DNA from 3 places in the Streptomyces sp. NPDC050549 genome. Region 3 is predicted to be linked to each of the others. Evidence: riboswitches for the same ligand, from Rfam matches in the RefSeq annotation. Region 3 holds a riboswitch; each other region holds the start of a gene.
The links. Region 3 has a riboswitch for cobalamin ahead of metE (5-methyltetrahydropteroyltriglutamate--homocysteine S-methyltransferase). Riboswitches for the same ligand answer to the same signal wherever they lie in the genome.
Positions count from the first base shown of each region.

Region 1 (7,402 bases), on a different contig from region 3:
GCCGCAGTGCCGCCACAGGAAGCCGACGTGGCCTGCCATCTCCACTGCCGTGGACCGCCTTCCCCCGTCCGGCTCGGCGAGCGCGCAGTCGACGGCCGTGCGCAGATTGGCGTGTTCGGTCAGCACGCGCTCGCACCAGGCGACCTGCCGTCCGGTGTTCCACTCGGCGCAGCCCTCGCGGGCGAGGCGGGCGTAGTGGTCGCGGTGGCGCCTGCGTACGGCGCGTTCCTCGCCGAGGGCGTGCAGCCAGTCGGCGCCGTACTCGCGGACGGTGTCGAGCATCCGGTAGCGGGACGAGATGACGGGGTCGGGCAGCACGATGGACTGGGCGACGAGCCGGTCGAGCAGCCCGGCGATCCGCTCCGGGGGCAGCGGGCCGCCCGCGCAGACCTGCCGGACGGCCCCCAGGAAGAAGCCACCGCTGAAGACGGAGAGCCGCGCCCACAGCAGCCGTTCGAGCGGAGCGCACAGCTCGTGGCTCCAGCCGATGGCGGTACGCAGGGTCTGGTGGCGGGGCGGGCGTTCGCCCGGGGCGGATGCGAGCAGGTCGAGGGGCGAGGACGGGGCGGGTGTGCCCGGCGGCGCGGACGGGTCGGGTAAGGACGGGAGGGTGGGCAGGCGTTCGCCGAGGCGGGTGTGGAGTTCATCGAGGGTGAGGTCGGCGAGGCGGGCGGCGGCGAGTTCGAGGGCCAGGGGGATGCCGTCGAGGCGGCGGCAGACGGCGGCGGCGGTGGCGCGGGCGGCCGGGTCGTCGTCCCTCAGGGGGCGTCCGGCGGCTGCGGCGCGCTCGGCGAACAGGGCTACGGCCTCACCGGCACCGGTCGGGTCGCCGGGCCGGCCGTCCACAGGCAGTGGTTCGAGGTGGAGGACCTCCTCGCCGGGCACTGCGAGCCGTTCCCTGCTGGTGAGCAGGACGCGCAGGCCGGGCAGGCGCGAGCGCAGCGCGGCGGTGAACCTGGCGCAGTCGGCGAGTACGTGTTCGCAGGAGTCGAGGATGAGCAACAGCCTTCTGCCGTGGGCCCATTCGGTGATGACGTCGATCACCGGGCGCGTCGACTGGTCGGCGAGCCGAAGGCTCTCCATGACGGCGAGGTCCACGAGTCCCGAGGTGCGCAGCGGGGAGAGTTCGGTCAGCCAGACGCCGTCGGGGTAGGCGTCCCGGACCCGCGCCGCCGCGCGCAGCGCGAGCCGGGTCTTGCCGACCCCGCCGACCCCGACGACGGTCACCGGCCGGGCCGGCCCCGCGTCCGGGTCCAACGCGGCGCACAGCCGGGCGAGTTCGGCGCCCCGCCCGACGAAACTGTGCGTCTCGGGCGGCAGATTCCCAGGCCTCCCCGGCCTGTTGGAGTTCCCAGGGTTCCCGGGGGTGTGGGAGTCGCCTGGGTTCCCATGGTCAGTCCTGTCCGGCACGAGGCCAGTGTGTCCGTAGGTCACCGGCTCCATGCGAAGGTCCCGGAACGCGGCCCACGGCTGCCCGCAAAAGTCCTCGCGATACCGAAGCCGCCACCCTTTTAGATCATCTTTCGCCCTGATTTGACCAGTTGTGATCGAGAGCCGGTCAACTCCCCGGTGCCGCGGGTACGGAGCCGTGAATTCCGCGATCGTCGTGGCGTGAACGCGATGGACACGAACGCGATGGACGGGGGACGCCGCTTGCTCGTCGCACCGGCCGGCTGTCTGCTGGCGGCCACGCCGGGTCTGCTGATCGGCCGGGTGCAGCCGATCCTGCCGCTGCTGGCGATCGGACCGCTGATGGCCGCCACCTTCCTGGGTGTCCGCCGTACGCTCCTGGTCTGCTGCTGGACGGTGCTGCTCGCGCTGGCGGCGGGGCTCGGCTCGGGGGCACAGCTGAACGCCGGTTTCGCCGTCCGCTGGGGCGGGCTGCTCCTCGGCTGCGCGTGCAGTGTGTACGCGGCGAGACAGCGCGGCCGGCTGCGGGAACGCCTCGCCGAGGCGCGGGAGGTGGCCCGGATCACCCAGGAGGCGATCCTGCGGCCCGTCTCCCGCACCCTCTCCGGCACCCATGTCAGCACCCGCTACCACTGCGCGAACCGCGAGTCCTCCGTCGGCGGCGACCTGTACGACCTCGCGGTGACGCCGTACGGCCTGCGGGTGCTGGTCGGGGATGCGCGCGGGCACGGGCTCGACGCGCTGCGGACGGCGGCCGACACACTCATCGGGTTCCGTGAACTCGCCTATACGGCACCGGACTTGACGACTCTGGCGAAGGCGCTGGACGCCCGGCTCGCCCCGGGTCTCGGCCCCGAGGACTTCGTGACGGCGGTGCTGGCCGAGTTCGGGCCGGGCGAGGTACGGCTCGTCAACTGCGGTCATCCGGCGCCCCTGCGCTCCGGGCAGCGCCTCGAACTCCTCGAACCCCGGGTCCCCGCACTGCCGTTGGGCCTGTGCCCGGACCCGCGGCAGTACCGGGTCCGCCTCCAGCCCGGCGACCGGCTCCTCCTCTACACGGACGGCCTCACCGAGTCCCGCGCCCTCGACGGCACCCCGTTCGCCCTGCTCACCGAGTGCGCGACGGCGTTGAGCGAGCCGACGCCGGACGGGGCGCTGCACGCGCTGTACGACCGCCTGCTCGCGCACGCCGGCGGCCCGCCCACCGACGACCTGGCCCTCGTCCTGTGCCAGCCGACGGGGGTGGCGGCGCCGGTGCGGGTCTGAGTCCGGCCCCCCGTCACCAGTCCCGGATCGGCCCAACTTGCCGACGGAAGGGCGTCGGCCGGTAAGCCTGCCGGTACGACACATCGCTCGGGCGCCCTCAGTCGCGGTAGCGCGGCGCGGGCGGGTAGAAGTCGCCGTAGGGGCCCAACCACCGTTCGTGCAGGGCGCGGAGCGTGCCCGAGGCGCGCAGGTGCGCGAGGACGCCGTTGACGAAGCGGACGAGTTCCGGTGTCGTCTTCGACACGGCGATTCCGTGCGGCTCGTAGGTGAACCGCGGTCCGGTGATGCGGGTGGCGGGGTCCTGGGCGCTCAGTCCGGCGAGGACGTTGTCGGTGGTCGACACGGCGGCCACCTCGCCCTGCTGGAGCAGCAGGAGGCAGTCGGTCCAGTCGGAGACGGTCACCGGCCGCACCTTCGGGCGGGCGCGTTGCAACTCGGTCAGTGAGGTGGTTCCCCGGGCCGTGCACACCTTCTGTCCGGCGAGATCGGCCAGGGTCTTCACCGGGGAGGTGTCGGTGACGAGGACGCGTTGGCCTGAGTCCAGGTAGTCGCTGCTGAACAGCACCTGCTTCATGCGCTCGCAGGTGATCGTCATGGAGTGCGCGACGAGGTCGACCTCGCCGCGTTGCAGTAACCCGATCCGCTGCGCGGACGGCACGGCCCTGAACTGCACCCGGTCGGGCCGCCCGAACAGCGCGCGGGAGATCTCCCGCACCAGGTCGATGTCGAGCCCGTCCAGCTGTCCGGTCTCGGAATTGCGGTAGCCGAAGAGATAGGTGTTCTGGTCCACTCCCACGATCAGCCGTCCGCGGGCGACGATCCGCTCCATCGCCGAACCGCTGGGCATCCTGCCACCCGGCGTCGGCATGCGGGCCGGCGGTTTCAGCGACAACAGCGGATCGCAGTTCTCGGCGGTCCCGGTTCGTGTGCTCGCGGTCGCGCTCTCGGCCGGCGCGCGCTCCTCGACGGGTGAACGGTGATGCGGGGCGGCCGAGTCCGCACAGGACACCGTCAGCGTCATCGCGGCCAGCGACGCCACGACGGCGGCAAGAACCCGGCGGGCAGCCGGCGACCCGCTCTCTTCTCCACGTGCCCGAAGTTCCCCCACACTGCCCCGCAGCCCTCGGAACCCATCCGAAGCCGCCGTCCGGCGCCCCGGCCCCTCACGCACTCGTCGGCGGTGACGCGTTCACGTCGATTCACGGTTCCCGAGGAGATGCGAGCGATCGGATCAACTCCTCTGCCGCACCGAGGAGTTCGACCTCGCGCGGAGTCATCGTCGGGTTCGCCGCACGCCTCCGCCGGGCTTCCGCGAGACCCTCCTCCGTGAGATCGGCGGGGTCGGCGAGGAGTGCGGCGAGCATCGCGCGGGCCGGGTCGGCGATCGGCAGGTCGTCCACGGCGACCTGGGCGATGATGATCGCGGAGAGCCCCCAGTCGAGTCCGGGGTCGCCGTCCTCGGCGGTGCCCCAGTCGATGACCCGGGGACCGTCGGCGGTGAGCAGCACGTTCTCCGGGTGGAGGTCGAGGTGCAGGACCCGGGTGCCGGGGCGTCGGCCGGGGATCGCGTGCAACTGCCGTAGCAGCGCGGCGAGTACGGCCCCCGCCTCCCGGACGTCGATCGTGCCCGCGACCAACGCCTCCAGCATGGTGGGCCCGGTCAGCCGTTCCATCACGAGGTCGGTGCGCGAGGTACGCGAGTCCCCCGGCCGCACCCGGGGCACGGGGTAGCCGTGCGCCCGTACATGCTCCATCACCGCGCCCTCGGCCGCCGCGTCCCCCCAGTCCTCCCGGTTGCGGCGCAGCACCCATGCCTCGTCGATCTCGTACACGTCCGCGGTACGGCCGGACCCGATCAGCTTCCCCGTCACCGACATGGCCAGAACCTATCGGGCCCGCAGGACCGGGCAACCCCCACTCACAGCGCGCGCTCAGGTTGCCCGTACAGTGGCCGGGTCGTCATCACACCCGTACGGGGGAAAGCCGGTGCAATTCCGGCGCTGACCCGCAACCGTGATCCGTCCCCCTCCCGGGGCCGGTGAGCCGGACCGCCCCGCACGGCACGTGACCGGCTCACACGCACCGTCGAGGAATACGGAGCCGAGCCGCCCGGGGGTGATCCCGTGCGCCGCCCTGCTCCCCAACAGGGGAAGGCACCCGCCGATCATGAACGTCCGCCGCAAGGCCGCGGCCCTGGCCGCCGGCATCACCGTCACCGTGATCGCCGCGACGCCCGCCGTCGCCGCAGGTCCGTCGCCGTCCGTGGCGATACCCGCCGGGCTCTACGGCACCTCCGACCCCACCTACGACGGCGTCTGGCGCCAGTCCCTCGCCCTGCTGGCGCAGGATGCCGTCGGTGTACAGCCCGCCGACAAGGCGGTGGCGTGGCTGGCCGGGCAGCAGTGCGCGAGCGGCGCCTTCGCGGCGTTCCGCGCCGACCCCGGCAAGGCGTGCGACGCCAAGGTCATGGTCGACACGAACAGCACGGCCGCCGCCGTACAGGCACTCTCGACGCTGACCGTCTCCTACGACGCGCAGGTGGCCAAGGCCGTCAAGTGGCTGAAGTCCGTCGAGAACGCCGACGGCGGCTGGGGCTACTCCGCGGGCGGCGCCAGTGACGCGAACTCCACCGCCGTCGTCATCGGCGCGCTCGGCGACGCCGGGGTGACCGTGCCGAACGTCCGCAAGGACGGGAAGTCCCCTTACGACGCACTGCGCAAGCTCGCGCTGCCCTGCGACAACGGCACGGACGCGGGCGCCTTCGCCTACCAGCCCGACAAGAAGGGCAGGCTCCTTGCCAACGCGGACGCGACCGCCGCCGCCGTGCTCGGCCTGGACGGCGAGTCGCTGACCGGGAGCCGGCAGGACGACGCCGAGGCCCCCACGGGCTGCGCCGAGCCGGATCCCCATGTCCCCGAGACGGCGCTGAGCCTCAACGGTGCCCGCTGGCTCACCCGGGCCATGGCCAAGGACGGTCATCTGACCTCCCCACTCCCCGGCGCCAAGCCGCAGCCCGACTACGGCAACACGGCCGACGCGATCGTCGCCCTGTCGTCCCTCGGCCTGCACGACCAGGCGGCGAAGCCCCTGCACTGGCTGGAGACCCACTCCAAGGCGTGGGCCGCGCAGAGTGGTCCGGCCGCCTACGCCCAACTCGTCTTCGTGGCGACCACGGCGAAGGGCGCCGACGTCCACGACTTCGGCGGCCAGGACCTCGTCACCCTGCTGAACGCGACCGGCCCGACCCCCGCGGACATCGAGGAGCGGGTCACCGCCGGCCCGGAGGAGAAGACGGCATCCGACGACAACGACGGTTCCCTGAACGTCGCCTGGGCCGTCGGCGGCGCTCTCCTCGTCGTCGCGATCGCCGGTTTCGTCCTGGTCGCCCGTGGCCGCAAGCGCGGACAGCAGCAGTGACCCGCCGCCCCTCCCTCACCCTCCTCCTCACCGCGCTCCTGCTCACCCTCACCGCCAACTCCCCCGCCCAGGCGGCCGGTTACCGCTACTGGTCCTTCTGGGACCGCACCGGCACCCACTGGACCTACGCCACCCAGGGCCCCTCCACCACCCGCCCCGCCGACGGCGACGTCCAGGGCTTCCGCTTCGCGGTGAGCGAGGACTCTGCGGACGCGAAGCAACCCCGGGCCTCATCGGCCGACTTCACGACGATCTGCGCCAACTCCCCGGCCGTGGAAGGGAAGAAGCGCGTCGCTCTCGTCCTCGACTTCGGTACGGCGTCCGACGCGCCCTCCGGTGAGACCCCACCCGCCGGCCGCACCGCCTGCGCCACGGTGTCTCCCGACGCGACGACGGCGGAGGCACTGGCATCGGTCGCAAAGCCCCTGCGCTACGACACGAACGCCCTGTTGTGCGCGATCAGCGGCTATCCGGAACAGGGCTGCGGAGAGCAGATCACCACAACCCATCACGACGGCCCGTCGGTGGGCGTGCTGGCAGGCACGGCAGCCGTCGCACTCCTGGCCACGGCAGCGATATGGCAGACCCGCAGGCGCAAACATGCGTGACTGCAGCACCCCGAACCCCACCCACCCCGGCGCCTGGTGGACCTGGTCCCTCGGCCTCGCCACCGCCGCCACCCGCACCACCAACCCCCTCCTCCTCGCCCTCCTGATCACGGTCACGGCCTACGTCGTGGCAACGAACCGCACCCCCACCCCCTGGTCCCGCTCCTACACCGCCTTCGCGAAACTCGCCCTGGCCGTACTCCTCATCCGCCTCCTCTTCGCGATCGCCCTCGGCTCCCCCGTCCCCGGCACGCACACCCTGCTCACGCTCCCCGAAGTCCCGCTCCCCCACTGGGCGCAGGGCATCCGCCTCGGCGGCAAGGTCACCGCAGAAGGCCTGGCTTTCGCGTTCTACGACGGCCTGAAACTGGCCACGCTGCTCATCTGCGTCGGCGCGGCGAACGCCCTCGCAAACCCGGCGCGGCTCCTCAAGTCCCTGCCGGGCGCCCTGTACGAGACCGGCGTCGCGGTGGTCGTGGCGCTCACCTTCGCCCCGAACCTCGTCGCCGACGTCCAGCGGCTGCGTGCCGCCCGCCGCCTCCGTGGCCGCCCCGACCGGGGCCTGCGCGGCCTGCTCCAGGTCGGACTCCCGGTCCTGGAGGGCGCGTTGGAGCGCTCGGTCGCCCTCGCCGCCGCGATGGACGCGCGCGGCTACGGCCGTACGGCACAGGTGCCCGCCTCCGTACGGCGGACGACGGCCG
Region 1 covers NZ_JBFAJD010000001.1:741,426-748,827, reverse strand. The annotation lists gene AB0I51_RS03375 (NB-ARC domain-containing protein) at 1-1,410, opposite strand, end outside; gene AB0I51_RS03370 (PP2C family protein-serine/threonine phosphatase) at 1,621-2,676, shown strand; gene AB0I51_RS03365 (glutamate ABC transporter substrate-binding protein) at 2,774-3,697, opposite strand; gene AB0I51_RS03360 (phosphotransferase) at 3,876-4,553, opposite strand; cobalamin riboswitch at 4,613-4,747, shown strand; gene AB0I51_RS03355 (prenyltransferase/squalene oxidase repeat-containing protein) at 4,843-6,093, shown strand; gene AB0I51_RS03350 (SCO2322 family protein) at 6,090-6,701, shown strand; gene AB0I51_RS03345 (energy-coupling factor transporter transmembrane component T) at 6,694-7,402, shown strand, end outside.
Region 1: another riboswitch for cobalamin. It lies ahead of AB0I51_RS03355 (prenyltransferase/squalene oxidase repeat-containing protein); the one in region 3 lies ahead of metE (5-methyltetrahydropteroyltriglutamate--homocysteine S-methyltransferase).

Region 2 (7,402 bases), on a different contig from region 3:
GAGCCCGAAGGCCCCGCCGGGACGTAACCGCCGTCCAGGGCCTTGAGGATGTGGTCGATCTCGTCGGTGGTGCGGGTGAGCCGGGGGACCACCTCGTCGCAGGCGAACTCCAACACCGCCACGGCGGCCGGGAGTTCGGCGCCGATGACGGAACGCACGAGCGCCGGGACGGCGGTGACGTCCCACTCCTGGGCCTCCATGCCCTCCGCGAACCGGCGGCACAGCTGCTCCAGCAGATCGATCGCGTCGGCCGCCGAACGGGCCGGTCCCTCGACGAGATCCGTCAGCTCCACCGGCACCTTCAGGGGAGCGCCGGGCTCGGCCAGCAACTCCTTCTCGTCGAGCCCGAAATGCTCCGCCAGCGAAGCCCGTAGCCCCGGCAGCGCGTTGGCCTGTCCGCCCCACACCTGCGAGGCGCGCAGCACGGCCAGCACGAGGTTCACACGAGCCTCGCCGACCGGGCCGCCGCCGAGGATGTGCAGGCCGTCGCGGATCTGCACATCCTTGATCTCGCACAGATAGCCGTCGATGTGCATCACGAACTCGTCGAACGCCGCGTCGTCCGGCTGGTCGTCCACATGCAGGTCGTGGTGCAGCTCGGCCGCCTTCACCAGCGTCCAGATCTGCGCGCGGACGGCCGGTGCCTTCGTCGGGTCCAGGTCGGACACCAGGGCGTACTCGTCGAGGAGTTGCTCCAGCTTCGCCAGGTCGCCGTACGTGTCGGCACGCGCCATCGGCGGCACCAGGTGGTCGACGACCGTGGCGTGCCCGCGCCGCTTGGCCTGGGTGCCCTCGCCCGGGTCGTTCACGATGAACGGGTAGATCAGGGGGAGTTCACCGAGTACGGCGTCCGGCGCACAGCCACTGCTGAGCCCAAGTCCCTTGCCGGGCAGCCATTCCATGGTGCCGTGCTTGCCCATGTGGATGATCGCGTCCGCGCCGAAGCTGTCGTCCAGCCACCTGTACGCGGCCATGTAGTGGTGCGACGGCGGCATGTCGGGGTCGTGGTAGATCGCGATCGGGTTCTCCCCGAAGCCGCGCGGCGGCTGGATCATCACGACGACGTTCCCGAACTGGAGGGACGCGAGCACGATGTCGTCGCCGTCGACGTAGAGGCTGCCCGGCGGCTCGCCCCACGCGTCCGACATCCTCTGCCTGAGGTCGGGTTCGAGCTTGTCGAACCATGCCCGGTAGTCGGCGAGCGGTACCCGCGCGGGCGCGGCGGCCAGCTGCTCCTCGGTGAGCCACTCCACGTCATGCCCACCGGCATTGATGAGCCGGTGGATCAACTCGTCCCCGTTGTCGGGGTGTTCGTCGACTCCGTACCCGGCGTCCCGCAGCGCGTCCAGCACCCGGATCGCCGACGCGGGCGTGTCCAGGCCGACCGCGTTGCCGACGCGCGAGTGCTTGGTCGGGTAGGCGGTGAAGACGACCGCGAGCTTCTTCTCGGCGTTCGGCTTGTGCTTCAACTTCGCGTGCCGTACGGCGATTCCGGCGACCCGCGCGGCCCGCTCGGGGTCGGCGACGTAGACCGGGACGTCGTCCGGGCCCTGCTCCTTGAAGGAGAAGGGGACGGTGATCAGCCGCCCGTCGAACTCGGGGATCGCGACCTGCATCGCCGCGTCCATGGGGGAGAGGGCGGCGTCGGACTCGTCCCAGGCCGAGCGGGACGACGTAAGGCAGAGTCCTTGCAGCACAGGCACGTCGAGGTCGGCGAGCGCGCCGATGTCCCAGGCCTCCTCGTCACCGCCGGCCGAGGCCTGCGAGGCGTGCGTACCGCCCGCGGCGAGGACGGTGGCGATCAGGGCGTCCGCCCTGCCGAGGATCTCGTACAGCCCGGAGTCGGCACCGCGCAGCGAACCGCAGTACACGGCAAGGGCGTTGGCGCCCTTCGCCTCGATCTGTTCGCACAGGGTGTCCACGAAGGCCGTGTTGCCGGAGAGGTGATGCGCCCGGTAGAAGAGCACGCCGACGGTCGGGCGGCCCTCGACGAAGGCACGCTCGCCGTGGACGCCGAACTCGGGCATCTTCTGCGGCGCTTCGAAGCCCTCGCCCGTGAGCAGCACGGTGTCCGAGAGGAAGCGGGCGAGTTCGGTGAGGTTGTCAGGCCCGCCCTCGACGAGATAGCGCAACGCCTCGGCCACCACACCCGCCGGTACCGACGACTCGGCCATCAGCTCGGCGTCGGGGACGGTCTCCCCGCCCAGCAGCACGGTCGGGATACCCGAGGCCTTGAGCGCGGCGAGCCCGTCCTCCCAGGCCCGCTTGCCGCCGAGCAGCCGTACGACGGCGATGTCCGCGCCGGCGAGGAGCGCGGGCAACTCCTCGGAGGCGTCCACGCGGGACGGGTTGCCGATCCGGTACCCGGCGCCGGAGGCACGCGCCGCCAGCAGATCCGTGTCGGCGGTCGACAACAACAACACTGTGCTCATGCGGGCGCTCCCGGTGGAATGAAAGGCAGTCCTTGTGGCGCGCCGGACTCGATGAGCCGCCACAGCGCGTCCGTGTCCGCGTGCTGTTCGATCAGGTCGCCGAGCCGGTCGAGCTGCTCCTCGCGCAGCGCGGCGAACGAGGTGTCGGCGGCCGGTACGAACCGGCGCCCCGCGGCGGCGGCCACCTCGCGCAGGAACGCCCGCCGGAACCCGTCCGACTCCAGCGAACCGTGCCAGTGGGTGCCCCAGGTCCGACCGACCCGGCAGCCGTCCAAGAAGGCTTCCCCGCCGGTCAGTTGGGCGACACCGTGATGGATCTCGTACCCCTCCACCCGCTCGCCGAGGGCTTCGCCGACGGGTCGGGTGAGGGTCTTCTCGTGCGCGAACCGCACGCGCAGGGGAAGTACTCCGAGTCCGTCGACCGAGCCCCGCCGGCTCTCGACCTCGTCGTCGATGTGCTCGCCGAGGATCTGGAAGCCGCCGCAGACGCCGAGGATCGGCCGCTGTTCGGCGGCCCTGCGGACGAGGGCGTCGGCGAGACCGCGCTCCCGCAGCCACTCCAGCGCCTGCACCGTCCCCCGGGTCCCGGGGATCACGACGAGATCGGCGTCGGCCAGCTCCTCCGCCCGGTCCACGAACCGCACCACGACACCCGGTTCGGCGGCCAGCGCGTCCACGTCCGTGAAGTTGGACATGAGCGGGATCGCGCAGACGGCGACCCGCAGCACGTCCTCGCCGACCGGCGGCGCGGTGCTGGACTCGCGGACGGTCCCGCGCAGCGAGATGCGCAGCCCGTCCTCCTCGTCGATGCCGAGCCCGTGCCGGAACGGCAGCACGCCGTACGTCCGGCGCCCGGTGAGGCCGTGCAGCATCTCCAACCCCGGCTCCAGGAGAGACACATCGCCCCGGAACTTGTTGACGAGGAACCCGGCGACGAGGGCCTGATCCTCCGGGCCGAGCAGTGCGACGGTCCCGAAGAAGGAGGCGAAGACGCCGCCGCGGTCGATGTCCCCGACGACAAGAACGGGTAGCCCGGCATTGCGTGCGATACCCATGTTGACGATGTCGGTCCGCCGCAGATTGATCTCGGCGGGACTGCCCGCCCCCTCGCAGATCACCGCGTCATACGTGCCCCGCAACTCGGCGAGACAGTCCAGCACGGTGCCGAGCAGCGCCTCCTGCCGCCCGCCGTGATAGCCGCGCGCACTCATCTCGCCCACGGGCCTGCCCATGAGCACGACCTGACTGGTGCGGTCGCCGCCCGGCTTCAGCAGCACGGGATTCATCAGCGCGGTCGGCTCGATGCGGCAGGCCTGCGCCTGCATGGCCTGCGCCCGGCCGATCTCGGCACCTTCGCGCGTGACGAACGAGTTGAGGGACATGTTCTGCGCCTTGAAGGGCGCGACCTTCACGCCCTGCCGCACCAGCCACCGGCAGATCCCGGCGGTGACGACACTCTTCCCGGCGTCCGAGGTGGTGCCCGCGACCAACAGCCCGCCGCCGCTCATGACTTCCGTCCCTTCACCAGCAGCCGCCCGGCGACACTGACCCCGAACGCGAGCCAGCCGACGCGCCGGGACAGCCGTACGGCACGGTCTATGTCCGGTACGGCGACGGCGCGCCCGTCGCCGTTGAGCACGGGCCGGTGCTCGACCCGGCCGCCGTAGGAGAGCGTCCCGCCCAGTCGCACGCCGAGGGCACCCGCGAAGGAGGCCTCCACGGGACCGGCGTTGGGGCTCGGGTGCTTGCGGGCGTCGGTGCGCCAGGCGTGTACGGCACCGCGCGGGTCGCCGCCCGCAACGGTCGCGAGGGCGGCGGTGAGGCGGGCGCCCGGCCAGCCGGCCACGTCGTCGAGGCGGGCCGAAGCCCAGCCGTAGCGACGGTACTTGGCCGACTTGTGGCCGACCATGGCGTCCAGGGTGTTCACGGCCCGGAAGCCGAGCAGACCCGGGACACCCGCGATGCCGCCCCACACCAGGGCGCCCACCACCGCGTCGGAGGTGTTCTCGGCGACGGACTCGACGACGGCCCGGGCGATCCCGTCGGCGTCGAGGGCCTGCGGGTCGCGGCCGCAGAGGTGCGGCAGGCGCGCCCGCGCGGCCTCGATGTCACCGGCCTCCAGCGCCCGCCCGATGGTCCCGGCCTCGCGCGCGAGCGAGGTCCCGCCGACGACCGCCCAGGTGGCGGCGGCGGTGAGGGCGGCAGAGGCCGTACGGGACGGTCGCAGGGCCGAAGTGGCTACGGTGGCGAGGGAGACGGTGCCGCCCACGCACACGGCGGTGTGCAGGGCGCCCCAGCCTCGGTGGTCGCGCCACAACAGCTGTTCCACGGCACCTGCGGCGCGGCCGAACGCGGCGACCGGATGCCCGCGGCGGGGATCGCCGAGCAGATGGTCGCCGAGAAGGCCGGCGGCGGCGCCGTACGCGAAGACGCGATCGGCACGCATCGGCTCAGCCGGTCGCTGAGTCGGACACTGCGCTGGTACGGGACCTCGAACGGCAGCCGAGCATGGCGATATGTCCTCACTCAGGGTGTCCACGCCCTGGTTCGACGAGACCGGCGGTGAGAGTTCCTGGCTCCCGGGGTTGTCTACCCCGGTGACAGTGGCGGGACCGCGCCGGATTCGCACCGGCTTCCTCTCCTGCCGCCGTACATGGCTCCGGCAGTCCACCACGGGGTTGGAAGGGGCGTCAACTTGCTGTTGACCTGCGGGGGAGGAGTGTGCTGATGCCCACACGCGGGTCGTCGGAGGGGGCACGAAGACGTGGGGTGCGGTTCGGTGATCCGTCCCGCACCCCACGGTGGGTCCAACTGGCGGCCGGTCAGGCCACGATGATGTAGATCCCGTACGCCACCGCCGCCGCGCAGGCCGCGAAGCAGGCGTACGCGCCGGTCAGGGCGAGGGTCGCGGAGTCGCCCTGGGCGGTGGCCCGTTCGCGGCGCGAGAGGGCGGTGATGCCGAGGGTGAAGACGGCCACCAGGGCCACGGTGACCACGAGGCTGACGCCGAAGACGGAGCCGAGGGCTGCCCAGTCGATGTCCATGCTGATTCGTTCCTTCCAACCGGGGGCGCGGGCTCAGACGGCGGCGGCCGGCGGGGTCGCCGGGTCGGACTTCACGACGGGGGCCGGGGTCGCGGGCGGCGAGGGGATCGTCGCCGTGAGGCCTTCGGAGAGGGCGACCGACGGGGGCGGGGTGACGGCGGCGATCGCGGCGGTCACCACACCGGCAGGCTCCTCGAACTCGTTGACGTTCGAGGCGTCGACCACCTGGCGGCGGGAGAGCAGCCAGATCGCGGTGCTGGAGGCGATCAGGAAGACGGCCACCAGCGCGGTGCCCCAGTCGCCGAGGTCGGTCACGGACTCGGCGAGCGCCCCGACCAGCGCGGCGGCCGGCAGCGTCAGACCCCAGGCGACGAACATCCGGGTGGCGGTCGACCAGCGGACGACACCGCCCTTGCGGCCCAGGCCGGCACCCATCACGGAGCCGGAGACGGCGTGCGTGGTGGAGAGCGAGAAACCGATGTGCGAGGAGGCCAGGATGACCGCGGCGGCGCTGGTCTGGGCGGCGAAGCCCTGCTGCGGCCGGAGGTCGGTCAGGCCCTTGCCCATGGTACGGATGATGCGCCAGCCGCCGATGTAGGTGCCCATCGCGATGGCGAGGCCCGCGGAGAGGATGACCCAGGTGGGCGGGTCCGAGTCGGGGGCGATGGAACCGCCGGCGATCAGCGCCAGAGTGATGATGCCCATCGTCTTCTGCGCGTCGTTCGTGCCGTGGGCCAGCGAGACCAGTCCGGCGGAGGCGATCTGGCCGACCCGGAAGCCCTTGTCGGCGGCCTTGCCGTCCGAGTTCCGGCTCAGCGTGTACGAGAACCGGGTGGCGAGCATCGCCGCGACACCCGCGACGATCGGGGCCGCGACCGCGGGCAGGAGCACCTTGGTGACCAGGACGTCGCCGTGGACCGCGCCGGTGCCGGCCGAGGCGATGGTGGCGCCGATCAGACCGCCCATCAGGGCGTGCGAGGAACTGGACGGCAGGCCGACGAGCCAGGTCACCAGGTTCCAGAGGATCGCACCGACCAGGGCGGCGAAGATGACCTCGGGACGGATGCCGCTCTCATCGACGAGACCTTTGGAGATCGTGTTGGCGACCTCCACGGAGAGAAAAGCGCCCACCAGGTTGAGGGTGGCCGACATGGCCACCGCGACCTTGGGCTTGAGTGCACCGGTCGAGATGGTGGTGGCCATCGCGTTGGCGGTGTCGTGGAAACCGTTCGTGAAATCGAACGCGAGTGCGGTGACTACCACAATCGCGAGAATCAGCGAGAAGCTTTCCATTTACCCAGGCAATCGTTCGAGGTCATTGTTGCGTTGACCGTAGGAAACCTGGGTGAACGGAAGATGAACTGAGGGGGTCTCCAAAGTGTCTGTACGGGCTAGTAGCCGCGGGCGAACTTCTTCAGTTGGCTCAAGGACCCGTTGAAGAGGTTCTGATCACCCGGGAGGCCGCCGCTGTTGTCGTACTGCCAGAAGGTCCAGTACGACCAGCCGGCGGGCAGCGGGCCCGTGTCCGCCGACTCGTGGCGGGCGATCCACAGCGCGTGTGTCGAGGCCAGGGCGGTGCTGCCGCCCGTGCAGGTGTTCCACCAGTGGGCGGTCGTGTAGATCACCGGACGACGGCCGGTCTCCCGCTTCACCTCGGCGCTGAAGGCCTTGATCCAGCTCACCGTCCTCGCCTTGCTCAGGCCGTAGCAGCCGTGCTTCTTGTCGTACGGGTTGTATTCGATGTCGAGCGCCGGCGGCAGCGTCCAGCCGTCCGCCTTCCAGCCGCCGCCGTGCGCCACGAAGTACGCGGCCTGGGTCGTGCCCGACGACTTGTCGGGGAGCGCGAAGTGGTAGGCGCCCCGGATGATGCCGGCTGCCCGGGCGCCGTTGTACTGCTGGGTGAAGTAGGGGCTGACGTAGTCGGTG
Region 2 covers NZ_JBFAJD010000018.1:133,792-141,193, forward strand. The annotation lists gene cobN (cobaltochelatase subunit CobN) at 1-2,432, opposite strand, end outside; gene AB0I51_RS25795 (cobyric acid synthase) at 2,429-3,940, opposite strand; gene AB0I51_RS25800 (cobalamin biosynthesis protein) at 3,937-4,878, opposite strand; cobalamin riboswitch at 4,978-5,120, opposite strand; gene AB0I51_RS25805 (hypothetical protein) at 5,255-5,476, opposite strand; gene AB0I51_RS25810 (inorganic phosphate transporter) at 5,510-6,769, opposite strand; gene AB0I51_RS25815 (lysozyme) at 6,868-7,402, opposite strand, start outside.
Region 2: another riboswitch for cobalamin. It lies ahead of AB0I51_RS25800 (cobalamin biosynthesis protein); the one in region 3 lies ahead of metE (5-methyltetrahydropteroyltriglutamate--homocysteine S-methyltransferase).

Region 3 (7,402 bases):
CGGGCGTGGCGATCGACTCGATCTACGACATGAGGCAGCTCTTCGACGGCATCCCGCTGGACAGGATGACCGTGTCGATGACGATGAACGGCGCCGTGCTGCCGGTACTGGCGCTCTACATCGTCGCCGCCGAGGAACAGGGCGTACCGCCCGAGAAGTTGGCCGGGACCATCCAGAACGACATCCTCAAGGAGTTCATGGTCCGCAACACCTACATCTATCCGCCGAAGCCGTCGATGCGGATCATCTCCGACATCTTCGCCTTCACCTCGCAGCGGATGCCCCGCTACAACTCGATCTCCATCTCCGGCTACCACATCCAAGAGGCGGGCGCGACGGCCGACCTGGAGCTGGCGTACACCCTCGCCGACGGGGTCGAGTACATCCGGGCGGGCCGGGAGGCGGGGATGGACGTGGACTCGTTCGCGCCCCGGCTGTCGTTCTTCTGGGCGATCGGCATGAACTTCTTCATGGAGATCGCGAAACTGCGGGCGGCCCGCCTGCTGTGGGCCAAGCTGGTCAGGCAGTTCGACCCGCAGAACGCCAAGTCCCTCTCCCTGCGCACCCATTCGCAGACCTCGGGCTGGTCGCTGACCGCGCAGGACGTGTTCAACAACGTGACGCGCACGGCGGTGGAGGCGATGGCGGCCACTCAGGGCCACACGCAGTCGCTGCACACCAACGCCCTCGACGAGGCCCTCGCGCTGCCCACCGACTTCTCGGCCCGCATCGCCCGCAACACCCAGCTCCTCATCCAGCAGGAGTCCGGCACCACCCGGGTCATCGACCCCTGGGGCGGCAGCGCCTACGTCGAGAAGCTCACCTACGACCTCGCGCGCCGGGCCTGGCAGCACATCGAGGAGGTCGAGGCGGCGGGCGGTATGGCCAAGGCGATCGACGCGGGCATCCCCAAGCTGCGCATCGAGGAGGCCGCGGCCCGCACCCAGGCCCGCATCGACTCCGGTCGCCAGCCGGTCATCGGCGTCAACAAATACCGGGTGGAGACCGACGAGCAGATCGACGTCCTCAAGGTCGACAACTCCTCCGTCCGCACCCAACAGATCGAGAAACTACGGCGGTTGCGCGCCGAACGCGACGAACAGGCCACCCAGGACGCGCTGCACGCCCTGACCCGGGCCGCCGAGGGCTCCGGCAACCTCCTGGAGCTGGCGGTGAACGCGGCCCGTGCGAAGGCCACGGTCGGCGAGATCTCCGACGCGCTGGAGAAGGTGTACGGGCGGCACGCGAGCCAGATCCGTACGATCGCCGGTGTGTACCGCACCGAAGCCGGCGATTCCCCGTCCGTCGAGCGCACCCGTGCCCTCGTGGCCGAGTTCGAGGAGGCCGAGGGCCGCCGCCCGCGCATCCTGGTCGCCAAGATGGGCCAGGACGGCCACGACCGCGGCCAGAAGGTGATCGCCACCGCCTTCGCCGACCTCGGCTTCGACGTCGACGTCGGCCCCCTCTTCCAGACCCCCGGCGAGGTGGCCCGCCAGGCCGTCGAGGCGGACGTGCACGTCGTCGGGGTGTCCTCACTGGCCGCAGGACACCTCACCCTCGTACCGGCGCTGAAGGAATCCCTCGCCGAGGAGGGCCGCGAGGACATCATGATCGTGGTCGGCGGAGTGATCCCTCCGCAGGACGTCCCCACGCTCCTGGAGATGGGCGCGGCGGCCGTGTTCCCGCCCGGGACGGTGATCCCGGACGCGGCCTACGACCTGGTCGAGCGGCTGGCCACCGACCTCGGGCACACCCCGTGATCGATGTCGACACCTATGTGAAGGGGGTGCTCGACGGCAAGCGGGCCCTGGTGGCCCGCGCCATCACGCTCGTCGAGTCGACCAGGCCCCAACACCGGTCCATGGCACAGGAGTTGCTGACCGAGCTGCTGCCGCACAGTGGAAAGGCGCGGCGGATCGGCGTCAGTGGTGTTCCGGGTGTGGGCAAGTCGACGTTCATCGACGCGTTCGGCACGCTGCTCACCTCGCTCGGCTTCCGTGTCGCGGTGCTGGCCGTCGACCCGTCCTCCACCCGGACGGGCGGGTCGATCCTCGGCGACAAGACCCGCATGGAACGCCTGGCCGTGGACCCGGCGGCCTTCGTCCGCCCCTCCCCCACCGCCGGCACGCTCGGCGGTGTCGCGAAGGCGACCCGGGAGTCGATCGTGGTCATGGAGGCGGCGGGCTACGACGTCGTCCTCGTCGAGACGGTAGGCGTCGGCCAGTCGGAGACGGCGGTCGCCAACATGGTCGACTCCTTCCTCCTGTTGACCCTGGCCCGCACCGGCGACCAGTTGCAGGGCATCAAGAAGGGTGTCCTGGAGCTGGCGGACGTCATCGCCGTCAACAAGGCGGACGGCCCGCACGAACGCGACGCGAAGAGCGCGGCACGTGAACTGGCAGGCGCCCTGCGCCTGATGCATCCGGCCGACGCCGCGTGGACCCCGCCGGTACTGAGTTGCAGCGCACGAGAGGGCACGGGCCTGGACACGGTCTGGGAGCGCCTGGAACAACACCGGTCCCTGCTGGACTCCACAGGTCGTCTGGCCGCCAAGCGCCGCGAGCAGCAGGTGGATTGGACGTGGACGATGGTCCGCGAGGAGCTTCTGGGCAGGCTGCACGCGGATCCGACGGTGCGTGCGCTTGGGCCTGTGCTCGAACAGCGGGTCAGAGACGGCGAGTTGACGGCAACTCTGGCGGCCGAGGAAATCCTGCGAGCTTTTGGACTCCCGCCCAGCTGACTCACCTGAGGGGCGCGGGGAACTGCGCGCCCGGCCCCCACCGGCGGAAAGCCGAAACTCAACCCACCCGCTAGGCTGACCCACGCAGCTGGTTCGCCCCGTCAGCCGGACGGGCGCGTCGCAAGAGGGAACCCGGTGAGACTCCGGGACTGCCCCGCAGCGGTGAGCAGGAACGACCGCCGTCATACGCACTGGGTCCGCGACAGGATCTGGGAAGCGACGGCCAGTAGGTGTCCTCCGGTTCGACGGAGGGCGTGCCCGCGAGTCCGAAGACCTGCCAACTGCCCGCGCGCGAACGGGTTTTGCGCGCGGAATCCCGGTGACCTCGTGGGCGGGTCGGCGTACATACCGACGGGCTCAACAGCCGTCCGGTCTGGCGTTCCTTCGCGCTCGCGTCCCGTCCCCGGGATCTCAGGGAGACAGCTCGCGAAGGAGAGTTCCGTGACAGCGAAGTCCGCAGCCGCGGCAGCACGGGCCACCGTGTACGGCTACCCCCGTCAGGGACAGGGCCGGGAACTGAAGAAGGCCGTCGAAGGCTACTGGAAGGGCTCCGTCGACGCCGACGCCCTCCGGGCCACCGCCGCCGAACTGCGCCGCACCAACTGGCGGCAGCTCGCCGAGGCCGGCATCCACGAAGTGCCGACCGGCGACTTCTCGTACTACGACCACGTCCTGGACACCAGCGTCATGGTCGGCGCGATCCCCGCCCGCCACCGCGCCGCCGTCGGACTCGACCCGTTGGACGGGTACTTCGCGATGGCGCGCGGCACGCAGGGCGTGGCGCCGCTGGAGATGACGAAGTGGTTCGACACCAACTACCACTATCTGGTGCCCGAGTTGGGGCCCGACACAGTCTTCGCCGCCGACTCCGGCAAGCAGGTCGGCGAATTCCGTGAGGCCCTCGCGCTGGGCCTCACGGCCCGCCCGGTGCTCGTCGGCCCCATCACCTACCTCCTGCTCGCCAAGCCAGCGCCCGGCGTCGCCCCGGACTTCGATCCGCTGACGCTGCTGGACCGGCTGCTGCCCGTGTACGCCGAGGTGCTGGCGGATCTGCGGGCGGCGGGCGCGGAGTGGGCGCAGCTGGACGAGCCCGCGCTCGTGCAGGACCGGACCCCGGCCGAACTGAACGCCGCCGAGCGTGCCTACCGTGAGCTCGGGGCGCTCGCCGATCGGCCGAAGCTGCTGGTCGCCTCCTACTTCGACCGGCTCGGCGACGCGTTGCCGGTGCTGGCGAAGGCTCCGGTGGAGGGGCTGGCGCTCGACTTCACCGAGGCCGCCGCCGCCAACCTGGACGCACTGGCCGCGGTGGGCGGGCTGCCCGGCAAGCGGCTGGTCGCCGGGGTGGTCGACGGCCGCAACATCTGGCGCAACGATCTCACCAAGTCCCTTGCCGTACTGGGCACGTCGCTCGGTCTCGCCGACCGGGTCGACGTGGCGGCCTCCTGCTCGCTGCTGCACGTCCCGCTCGACGCCGCCGCCGAACGGGACATCGAACCGCAGATCCTGCGCTGGCTCGCGTTCGCGCGTCAGAAGACACGTGAGGTCGTCACGCTCGCCAAGGCCCTGGCCCAGGGGACCGACAGCATCTCCGCCCAACTGGCCGCGAACCGGGCCGACCTGGCCTCCCGCGCGGGCTCCCCGATCACCCGGGACCCCGCCGTACGGGCGCGTACCGCCGCCGTCACCGAGGCCGACGCCCGCCGCTCCCAGCCGTACGGCGAACGGACCACCGCCCAGCGGGCGCGCCTCGGGCTCCCGCTGCTGCCGACCACCACGATCGGCTCCTTCCCGCAGACCGCCGAACTGCGCACCGCCCGCGCGGACTTGAGGAAGAACCGGATCGACACGGACGGGTACGAGGAGCGCATCAGGGCGGAGATCGGCGAGGTGATCTCCTTCCAGGAGAAGACCGGCCTCGACGTCCTGGTGCACGGCGAACCCGAACGCAACGACATGGTCCAGTACTTCGCCGAGCAGCTCACCGGCTACCTCGCCACGCAGCACGGCTGGGTGCAGTCCTACGGCACCCGTTACGTCCGGCCGCCGATCCTGGCCGGGGACATCTCCCGCCCCGAGCCGATGACGGTCCGCTGGACGGCATACGCCCAGTCCCTCACCTCGCGACCGGTCAAGGGCATGCTCACCGGGCCGGTCACCATGCTCGCCTGGTCCTTCGTCCGCGACGACCAGCCGCTCGGCGACACCGCCCGGCAGGTCGCCCTCGCCCTGCGCGACGAGGTCGACGACCTTGAAGCGGCGGGGACTTCGGTCGTCCAGGTCGACGAGCCGGCGCTGCGCGAGACGCTGCCGCTGCGCGCGGCGGACCGGGAGGCGTATCTCTCCTGGGCGACGGAGGCGTTCCGGCTCACCACCTCCGGGGTCCGGCCGGACACGCAGATCCACACGCACATGTGCTACGCCGAGTTCGGCGACATCGTGCAGGCCATCGACGATCTCGACGCGGACGTCATCAGTCTGGAGGCGGCCCGTTCGCACATGCAGGTGGCCGGCGAGCTGGCCGGGCACGGTTATCCGCGTGAGGCCGGACCCGGCGTGTACGACATCCACTCGCCGCGGGTCCCGGACGCGGACGAGGCGGCGGCCCTGCTGCGCAAGGGACTTGAGGCCATTCCGCCGGAGCGGCTGTGGGTCAATCCCGACTGCGGTCTGAAGACCCGCGGCTGGCCCGAGACCCGCGCGTCCCTGGAGAGCCTGGTCGCGGCGGCACGTACGGTCCGTGAGGAACTGGCCGGCTCCTGACCCGAAGGCCCGAAGGCGGGGGCGGCCGGGCAGGTGTCCGCCCGGCCGCCCCCGTCGTGCGGTTTACGCGAGACGATGTTCCGTACAGCCAGGAGAACCGGAGCGAGCGAGTGACCATCCGTATCACCTTGATCTCACCGGCGTTGAACCGGTCCCTGCGGGAGGCCCGGTTCGACGAGGGCAGTCCGCTCGACCCGCGCGGCCGGGCCTGCGCCGAGTCCGCCGCCGGTTCGCTCGGGGCGGCCGACCGGGTACTGGTCTCCCCCACGGCGCGCTGCCGGGAGACGGCGTCCGCCCTCGGTCTCGCGGCCGTGCCGGAGCCGGAGTTGGCGGGGCTCGACATGGGCCGCTGGCGGGGCCTGACCCTCGACGAGGTGATGGCGCGGGAACCGGACGCGGTGTTGTCCTGGCTGTCGGACCGGGACGCGGCGCCCCACGGCGGGGAGTCGGTGGGGGCGCTGTGCGAGCGGGCGGCCGGGTGGCTGGAGGAGACGGCGACGTTCGGGGGCAGGACCCTCGCGGTCGTGGAGCAGGAGCTCGTACGGGCCCTGGCGGTCACGATCCTCGGCGCGCCCGGACCGGCCTTCTGGCGGCTCGACGTGCCCCCGCTGACCGCGACCGACCTCAGCGGGCAGTCCGGGCGATGGAACCTGCGGCTCGGACGGGAGCTGGGGGCCGAGGGCCGCTGACGCGATTACGGGGGTCGTCCCTCCGAGCATCTTCGACCGACTATACACACCGTATATACTCAGTATGTATAGTCTGGACATGCCATCTCTGAGGTCTCTGGACAAGAAGAGGAAAAGAACCCGGGCCGGGTTGCGTGCCGTCGGCATGTTTGTGGCGGTCGCCTCGCTGGGCCTTGCGTCGAGCGGATGCACCAAGCTCGACACGACCGCGCCCGCCGCCGCCCGGACGCATGACGTGTCGGCGACCGCGCAGGCCCGTTTCGGGACCGTCGACTGCCGTGAGGCGAAGTGCATCGCGCTGACCTTCGACGCCGGGCCGAGCGAGAACTCGGCGCGACTGCTGGACATCCTGAAGGAGAAGCAGGTCCCGGCGACCTTCTTCCTGCTCGGCAAGGGGCACATCGCCAAGTACCCGGAGCTGGTCAAGCGCATGGCCGCCGAGGGGCACGAGGTGGCCAGCCACACCTGGGACCACAAGATCCTGACCCGGATAAAGCCGGCCCAGATACGCGGCGAACTGGAACGCACGGACGACGCGATAGAGCGGATAACCGGGAAGAAGCCGACGCTGATGCGTCCGCCGCAGGGCCGCACCGACGACACCGTGCACAAGATCTGCCGAGAACTGGGCCTGGCGGAGGTCCTGTGGAGCGTGACCGCCAAGGACTACACGACCACCGACTCCGCCCTCATCACCAAGCGCGTCCTCGCCCAGGCCACCCGGGACGGGATCATCCTGCTGCACGACCTGTACCGGGGCACCGTGCCCGCCGTCCCCGGCATCATCGACGCGCTGAAGGCACGCGGGTACGTGTTCGTGACCGTGCCGCAGCTGCTGGCGCCCGGGAAGGCGGAGCCGGGGAAGGTCTACCGGCCCTGAGTCACCAGGTCAGATGCAGGGCGTACGGGGAACGGTGGATCATCGTGGGCCGCATGGTGACCGGACGATCCGCTGCGAGCCGCAGTCCGGGCAGTCGACGGGTCAACTCCTCCAGGGTGAGCCGGAGTTGCTCCCGGGCGAGCTGGGAGCCCGGGCAGCCGTGCACGCCGAGGCCGAAGGCGAGGTGGCGGGCGGCGGGAGAGCGGGTGATGTCGAAGGTGTCGGCGTGCGGGTGGCGCCGCTCGTCCCGGTTGGCCGCGCCGAAGGCGACGAACAGCGTTGCCCCGGCGGGGAGTTCGGTACCGGCGAGGACGACCGGCCGGGTGGTGATTC
Region 3 covers NZ_JBFAJD010000053.1:34,783-42,184, reverse strand. The annotation lists gene scpA (methylmalonyl-CoA mutase) at 1-1,760, shown strand, start outside; gene meaB (methylmalonyl Co-A mutase-associated GTPase MeaB) at 1,757-2,740, shown strand; cobalamin riboswitch at 2,813-3,037, shown strand; gene metE (5-methyltetrahydropteroyltriglutamate--homocysteine S-methyltransferase) at 3,182-5,500, shown strand; gene AB0I51_RS43265 (histidine phosphatase family protein) at 5,611-6,189, shown strand; gene AB0I51_RS43260 (polysaccharide deacetylase family protein) at 6,335-7,069, shown strand; gene AB0I51_RS43255 (cytochrome P450) at 7,071-7,402, opposite strand, start outside.